One region of the Paenibacillus sp. p3-SID867 genome, then DNA from elsewhere that is predicted to be linked to it. Evidence: riboswitches for the same ligand, from Rfam matches in the RefSeq annotation. Region 1 holds a riboswitch; the other holds the start of a gene.

The links. Region 1 has a riboswitch for cyclic di-AMP ahead of M4D81_RS29285 (C40 family peptidase). Riboswitches for the same ligand answer to the same signal wherever they lie in the genome.
Region 2: another riboswitch for cyclic di-AMP. It lies ahead of M4D81_RS21335 (TrkH family potassium uptake protein); the one in region 1 lies ahead of M4D81_RS29285 (C40 family peptidase).

Annotation. Positions count from the first base shown of each region.
Region 1 covers NZ_JAMBDM010000021.1:50,962-55,158, reverse strand. Annotated here, with positions in the region: partial or broken gene M4D81_RS34990 (copper-translocating P-type ATPase) at 1-423, opposite strand, end outside; gene M4D81_RS29290 (four-helix bundle copper-binding protein) at 806-1,135, shown strand; cyclic di-AMP (ydaO/yuaA leader) riboswitch at 1,494-1,627, shown strand; gene M4D81_RS29285 (C40 family peptidase) at 1,632-2,111, shown strand; gene asnB (asparagine synthase (glutamine-hydrolyzing)) at 2,389-4,197, shown strand, end outside.
Region 2 covers NZ_JAMBDM010000010.1:202,453-206,649, reverse strand. Annotated here, with positions in the region: gene M4D81_RS21340 (CPBP family intramembrane glutamic endopeptidase) at 1-1,482, opposite strand, end outside; cyclic di-AMP (ydaO/yuaA leader) riboswitch at 1,775-1,919, shown strand; gene M4D81_RS21335 (TrkH family potassium uptake protein) at 1,985-3,325, shown strand; gene M4D81_RS21330 (potassium channel family protein) at 3,342-4,016, shown strand; gene M4D81_RS21325 (LysR family transcriptional regulator) at 4,053-4,197, opposite strand, start outside.

The sequences.
Region 1 (4,197 bases):
TACATCCGTCAATCCTATGACAATTAATGAACTGTATACGTAAGCAACAACGATAGCAAGTGATATTAACGTCATCATGCCTGGACTCTTTTGTTTTAGTTCTCGATATGCACCAACTAGAAAAGGCTTACCTCCATAAATGAAGACAAAAGTGGAGAGTAGAAACAGTAAAACGGTGTCATATGGAAACCGCCAATGTACACCAATGAACATCTGAATCATTGGCGATAGAGCCATGATTGGAATCGTAATAATTAAACAAATATAAAAGCGTTTCTTAAAGTCATCTACATGATGACCAGCATGTTTATCCCCGCTATGTTGGGGGTGCCCTGTACTATGATGTGATCCGGAATGGTCATGGTCGTGTTTCATAGCTTGATGATGATTGTCAATTTCGTGGTTGTGCATATGATTATTCATTAGTTGATGTTTCACGCTCTTTTTGGAGTTTTTATACATTGAATTCACCTCTTCATAAGAATGTTTAGTTTAATGTCGTAATAAGAAAAGAATGTTAGGACTACATCACGTAGTATTGTTACCCATTAATACTAATTTAAACCTAAAGGAGTAAAGTAATCACGGATTCAAAACTCCGTCTTCATGAAGAATAATCATTTTCAAATTTGTTCAGTTTCCTCATAAAATCTACATAACTTCGGGTTATATAATATTCAACCTAACAATAGGTTACAAATCGTATGAAAAGCGAGGTGATTACATTATTTGATTTTTTGAATCAAATAAAAAGTGTTGTGCATCCTAAATTCTTGAATCGTAAATTCGAAAGGAGATATTGACTATGTCACATGAACAATACCAAAAGTGTATCGAGGAATGCATACGTTGTATGATGGCATGTAATCATTGTTACAACGCTTGTCTTGATGAAGAGAATGTAGCTATGATGACAAAATGTATTCGTTTGGATCGGCAATGCGCTGATATTTGTGCTTTTGCTGCGCATGCAATGTCAACGAACAGTGTTTATGCGCGTGAGATCTGTAGTATCTGTGCCGACGTTTGTGAAGAATGTGGCACAGAATGTAAAATGCATGATGTAAAACACTGTCAAGAATGTGCAGAAGCTTGTTTTAGATGTGCAGAGGCTTGTAGAGCAATGGCAGCGTAGAACAGACTCAATAATCAATAACCCTCCTTGTGAGAAAGGAGGGTTATTGATTATAAGTTATAACTAAAATTATATATAAATTGGAGATAGCTGTTAGAGCAGATCAACGTCTGCTTGAACAGTTTTTTCTGCTTATGCTGAAAAAGAAGTGGTTACAAAAATGTATTTAATAATTAACTTAGAAGAAGTCGGTGTTCATATAAGAATAATACAATAAGAGCGGAACTTCTCCTTATATTTGTACTTTATAGGGTGAATTTGAACGAAACTCGACTTTTTATAAAAAAATGATGGATTTAGAGGATGGGATTGACAACATATACGAAAATGTACTACATTATGTAGCGTTACAAAAAATTAATTTTTAATGCCGAGTTTCATTTTTGAAAACGGGGGAACCATTCCGGGTGAATTATTCTTGATTGAAAAGGAATAAAGGGCGCCTTCTACCGAACCCTTAGCTAACTCCGTAGGCATCCGAAGGGAGAGCATGTGTTTGAAGAAATTCATGATTTCATTAATAGGGTCTGCAGTTATTTTATCAGCTGGTGCGACTAATGCGTTTGCTGATGATCAATCCAAATTGCGTACAGAAGTAAGTCAAGTTGTTGGTACACCTTACAAGTGGGGGGGAACTTCTGTATCGAGTGGATTTGATTGTTCTGGTTTTATTTTGTATATCTTTGATAAGTTTAATTTGGAGCTGCCACGGACATCAAATGCTCAGGCAAAAACAGGTACCCCAGTTGCAAAGAAAAATCTCAAACCTGGAGATTTGGTCTTCTTTAATACAAGTGGTGCTGGTATATCTCATGCAGGGATTTATATCGGTAATGGGCAATTTGCTCATTCTTCCAGTAGTAAGGGAGTAAGGGTTAGTAATTTATCGGAATCATACTATAAGGATCGATACGTTACAGCAAGACGTACAATCTCTAAACAAAGTTATACAAAAATGGTTGGTGGATTGCACTAGTACTTATTTGTAATTAGACAAGCCCTGGTAAAAACCACGGGTTTGTTTTTTTGTATCGCAGGATGAATTAAATCTTGTTAAGAATTTAATCTAACATAATTCATTAATCTTCAATGGAAATACCATAAAATGAAAAATTGACTAGTTAAATTAAATAAACTACAATTCGTAGTATATAATATATTATTGATTTCTTGATGTTTTTAAACAAGGATCAATTTTTTTATTAAAAACACTACATTACGTAGTTAATAATCCGGAAGGGAAGACTTTTTCTATGTGTGGGATTACAGGGCTTTTGATGTTTGAAAACAATTCGCTGCCAACGACGGTAGCAATTAGAAAAATGACCGATGCAATCAAACATCGTGGTCCCGATCAAACGGGCATTAGGTTGGTAGATAGGATTGCTTTAGGATTTACCCGTTTGTCGATCCTTGATTTGGAACACGGCAGCCAGCCTATTTCCAACGAAGATCAGAGCCTTTGGCTAGTTTTTAACGGTGAGATTTATAACTATCAATCATTAAAAAGAGAACTTGAAGACCTTGGTCATATGTTTAAAACGAACACAGATTCTGAAGTCATCATACATTTATATGAGGAGTATCAGGACCATTGTTTAGAAAAACTGCGTGGAATGTTTGGATTTGCAATATGGGATCGGAGGAAAAAACAATTATTTGCTGCTCGTGATCATTTCGGAATAAAACCATTCTATTACTATACGGATAACACTCAATTTGCCTTTGGCTCCGAAATTAAAAGTATCCTTTCTTTAGATGGTCTGAAACCCGCCGTTAACTCAAAAAGTCTGTTCCATTATCTAACATTACAGTATGTGCCCCAACCAGATACAATGTTTGCTGGAATAAAAAAGCTTGAACCGGGTCACTATTTGATTGTCGATCAATGGGGAAATATAAAGAATCAAACATATTGGGAAACTAAGTTCGAACCGGAACATCGGCCAATTGAAACATTTATTGAAGAGATCCGGTATAAACTTAATGAATCTGTGAATCTTCATACCCAGAGTGATGTGCCGATTGGGAGTTTTTTATCTGGGGGAATAGACTCAACATCGATTGCCAGTTATCTTAGCAAGAGAGGGCCTGTAAAAACCTTCTCGGTAGGTTTTGAAGGCGAGCATAATGAAAATATATATGCTAAAAGGACGGCAACTGAACTGGGTATAGATCATTTTGATGAAGTGATATCGGTTGATCGTTTTTTTGAGGATACGATTAAGGCTGTGTGGCATATGGATGAGCCCATAGCAGATCCGTCTGCAATTGCGATCTATCGACTTTCCCAAGTGGCAAGAGAGCATATTACTGTCGCATTATCAGGTGAAGGTGCTGACGAGCTGTTTGGAGGATATCGTATTTATAGAGAGCCCTCCTCACTTAAACCATTATCGTGGATACCTACGAACCTAAAACGGAACATCAAGCAATTTATAGACGAAATTCCGTTCAATTTTTATGGCAAAAACTATATGAAAAGAGGCTTAACTCCTTTAGAAGAACGATTTTTGGGGAATGCTAAGATCTTTAACGAACAAGAAAAGAGACTTGTCTTGTCTTCAATGGTAAATTTGAAAGCGAATTGGGAACCTACAACTGCACTGACCAGTAAAATATATGAGACTTCGAAAGACCTTGATGATATTAGCAGAATGCAATTAATCGATCTTAACTTCTGGTTACCTGGCGATATTCTAATGAAGGCTGACAAAATGAGCATGGCACATTCCTTAGAGGTTCGTGTGCCATTTCTAGACAAAGAAGTGTTTGAAATAGCTCGTAAAATACCATCATCATACCGTGTAACAAATAAAACAACGAAATATGTACTTCGTAAAGCGATGGAGGACATTGTACCTAATCATGTACTGAATCGTCCCAAGCTAGGTTTTCCAGTACCTTTAAAGAAATGGCTTATGGGATCTATCGGAGATATCATGATCGAACAAATCATTATAAGTGGTATTGAAGAATGGATTCAAATAGATCATGTTGTTGGTCTATTAAAGGAACACCGTAATGGGAAAGTCGACAACTCAAGAAAAATATGGACCATT
Region 2 (4,197 bases), on a different contig from region 1:
GTATTTCAAAAAGATGTAGCTGAACAGCAAGCCGATGATAACCAGTTCAATGGGCCGGGAAATAACAGGGTATATCGGATAGAGTGTATGCCCGAGCGCCCAAATGATCGAAGTGATCAAACTGGCCACGAACGTATTGCGGACGATCTTTTTCAGCATTTTGATGCCGAACAGCCGATAGACGGCCTCCTCGGATATGCCGGCCAGCCAGGCCATCAGCGGAAAGAGCCAAGGATAGAGCATGTTGTAAGGCGACTGTGTGGCATCCGTAGTGGACCATGTATTCAAGGTCAGGCCCAGAACGACAAAGATAATGGATTGGACCCCAAGCAGGATGAAAGCCCACATATACCCCAGCTTCATGCTGTCCAGCACATAATGACCGTATCCGGGTTCTTTGGCGCGCGGCCAAGGATTGAGCCCGTCTTCTTTGAGCCATAGCCCGCTGCCCCCGACAAGGGAGAAGTAGAGCAGAGCTGAGAAGATGAGCGAATAGACCGCATAGAAAATCATCATCCCGAGTATGCCGGTTTGCGACATCCCCTCGGATTTGAAAACGGGAATCAGATTGTACGTATTCAGCATCTGAATGACAAACAGTAGCGCCGATAGGAACAGGCCGCGCTTAAACGACGTGTAGGCTCTGGTCTTCACGCTGTACACAATCGCAAGTATGCCAAGGATGAGGGTGAACAGGCCATACCCTGCGAGCGTCAGCAGCGTGGCATCTTGGGTCTGCTTGTTGACATAGGCGGAATGGGCGGCCGGGACCGAAAAAGATGGCTCATAGGAGCGTAATTTCCCCTGCTCGAAGGTGAAACGGTGCTCCAATCTGGAATCGCCGATCTTGGATTCCGGATCCACATACCGGAGCCGGGGTTCCCCTTCCCGGGTAACCAGCTCCAGTTGCGAAGGATCATAGCCCGCTCGCTGGAGCCAAGGCTCAGCGAGAGCCTGCTTCTCGGCTAATGACATGCCGTCCTCGACGACAAGCAGCATCTGCCTTTGTACATCGCCCTTGTTCAGCTCAATCCGGTCATAGCTGGAGCGGGTGTAATCGTATGAGAAGCCGACGATGCCTGAATTTTGCATGTGCACGTCCACGTTGAGGGCATCGCCGCCCGGCTCGCTGAAGCGAACGCGGTATACGTCATAGGGATATTTGGCTTCATAGGTTTTGTTGTATTCCGAAAGTCTTTTTTCCTTCGCCAGATATCCGTAAAGTTCCGATTTGGATTGATATGTAACCAGCGTGTCATCCGTTTTTGCAGCCGTAAACTGCAAAAACTCCTGAGCAAAGCTTGAAGCCGCTTGCCGAGCCTGCTCCTTGGATATGATATTCGGAGATGCCATCTCGGTAGAATCCGAATTCGTCGACGGAAACACCTGAAATAATAGGAACAGAATCAGGCCGACTGCGGCAGGCGCGATGAGCTGCTTCAGATTGGGTTTCAGCTTCAAGGGCTCTCTTGCACGATTCATGAAATTCCTCCTCTAAGAAAGTTGATACTCCCACTGGTATTCGATATGCCTGATTAAGAACGCATAGAGTCAATATAACATAGTTATGAAAGTCATAAGCAGCTTATCCCAATATCCCGGAATAATGAAACAAATCGATGAAAATGAATGAAAGGTTTCGAAAACGTTAGAGAACCCTATGCTTGTATTCTTGAATATGCCCAATTCGCGCTCTTTTAAAGATTTTTTGGGTGAAAAACGGCATTGGGTTACGTACCGGATTGCGTTATAATCACATCATGCTTCAAGGAACTGAATATTCCAGCCGAATTTCGTACTGAAAATGGGGGAACCATGTAATTGGGGTGAATTTCATTATTCCCAGAATAATGAATAGGGCGACCTGTGAAAATGCCCGAATCCGTCAGCTAACCTCGTAGGCTGCAGCACAGGAACCAGACCGTAAAGGGCACTGCGTTTTCCAGTGTCTTTTTTTCTTGATTTTTTTTAAGAAGGTGACCGATTGAACTCTAAATTGAACTGGCTCAGGTTGTCTCCGCCGCAGATTCTCGTGCTTGGTTTCGCGGCTATTATTTTCATCGGGACGGCGCTGTTAATGCTGCCGATATCCACAAGTACAGGTGAACCGCTGGAATTTATCGATGCCTTGTTCACTTCGACATCGGCAACTTGCGTAACGGGGCTGGTTGTGGTGGATACAGGAACGACATTCAGCTCCTTCGGACAGATCGTGATCATGCTGCTGATTCAGATCGGCGGGCTCGGATTCATGACGATGGCCACTTTGTTTGCCTTGGCTCTCAAAAGGCGCATATCGCTCAAGGATCGCCTCATTCTGCAGGAAGCGATGAATCAGTCCTCGATGGAAGGAATCGTAAGGCTGATTCGCAGAGTGCTCCTGTATTCCCTGATCATCGAGGCCTGCGGTGCCTTGATTCTATCGATCCGCTGGGCGTTTGACATGCCGATCGGCCAAGCGATTTATTATGGTGTTTTTCATGCGGTCACGATGTTTAACAACGCCGGTTTCGATTTGTTTGGCGATTTTCGGAGTTTGACCGGGTATGTCTATGATCCTGTAGTCAACGTTGTCGTGATGTTTTTGATCGTCTCGGGCGGCATCGGTTTTATCGTATTATCCGATCTGATTGATTTCCGGAAACAGCGGAGACTTTCCTTGCACTCCAAAGTAGTGCTCACCATGACGGCTACCTTGCTGCTGGTTGGATTTATCGTCATTCTTATTTTTGAATTCACCAATCCGAGGACGCTCGGCTCCCTGAATTGGGGCGGAAAATTCTTCGGCGCATTATTCCAATCCGTAACGCCGCGTACAGCTGGCGCGAATACTATAGATATTACGGGGCTTAGACAGGCCACGCAATTTTTTATCGTTATTCTGATGTTTATCGGAGCATCCCCAGGGTCAACCGGGGGTGGTATCAAAACAACAACCTTCACCATTATGGTGGGGGCGGTCATCGCCATGATGCGCGGGCGTGAGGACATCGTCATGTTCCGTTATCGCCTGGCCCAGGAGCGGGTGCTGAAGGCACTGACCATTGCATTACTGGCACTGCTGCTCGTTCTAACCGTATCGATGATTCTGTCGACGACAGAGGAAGGGGACTTCCTGGAGATTCTATTCGAAACGACGTCCGCCTTCGGTACGGTGGGTCTATCCATGGGCTTAACGCCTGATCTGACAGTGTTCGGGAAGGTTTTGATCAGCATTACGATGTTTGCAGGGCGGTTGGGGCCTTTGACGCTTGCTTATGCACTGGGGCCGAAAAAGGGTAAAGAATTATATCGTCATCCGGAAGGCAAAATGATTATTGGATAAGGAGTACTGGAGAGACATGAAACCAAAGCAATTTGCAATCATCGGTTTGGGACGATTTGGCGCCAGCCTGGCGCTTGAGCTGATGGAACAGGGATATGAGGTGCTCGGCATCGACCGAAATGAAGAGGTTGTCGAGGATATGAGCGAGCTGCTGACACACACGGTGGTAGCGGATGCTACCGATGAAGAGGTGCTTAAATCGCTCGGTATCCGTAACTTCGATTGCGGCATTGTTGCGATCGGAAACGATATTCAGATGAGCATCTTATCCGCCATCTTGTTGAAAGAGCTTGGTGTCACCATGGTCGTTGCCAAGGCGATTTCGGTGCTGCACGGCCGGGCGCTGGAGAAACTGGGCGTGGACCGGGTGATCTTTCCGGAACGGGATATGGGGATCCGGGTAGCTCACCAGCTGGTCACGCCCAATCTGCTTGACTATATTGAATTATCCAAGGACTATCTGATTGTGGAGATGACGGTCACGGACTGCATGGACGGAAAAACGCTTAGCGAGCTCAATACGAGAGTTCGTTACGGTGTCAGCGTGGTGGCCCTGAATAAACAATCCGGCATCATCGTAGCGCCGACAGCCATGGACGTGGTGAACTCCGGCGACATTATGGTCGTTATCGGTTCGAATGATAATGTGGATCGCTTTGAGTCTGAGGTCGTGAATATGCTCGAAAAATAAATATAGAAGAAAAAAACCTGACGGTCATGCATATCGTCAGGTTTTCTTGGTTTTATCCTCCTCCAGCTTACGGAACAGAATTTCCGTTTCGTCAATCCAGCGGCTGGCTGCCTTGCTTAAATCCGAGGCTTGGCCGTAGATCAGCGAAGTCGTCCGCCGGGTTTCGATGAGTGCCGGAATA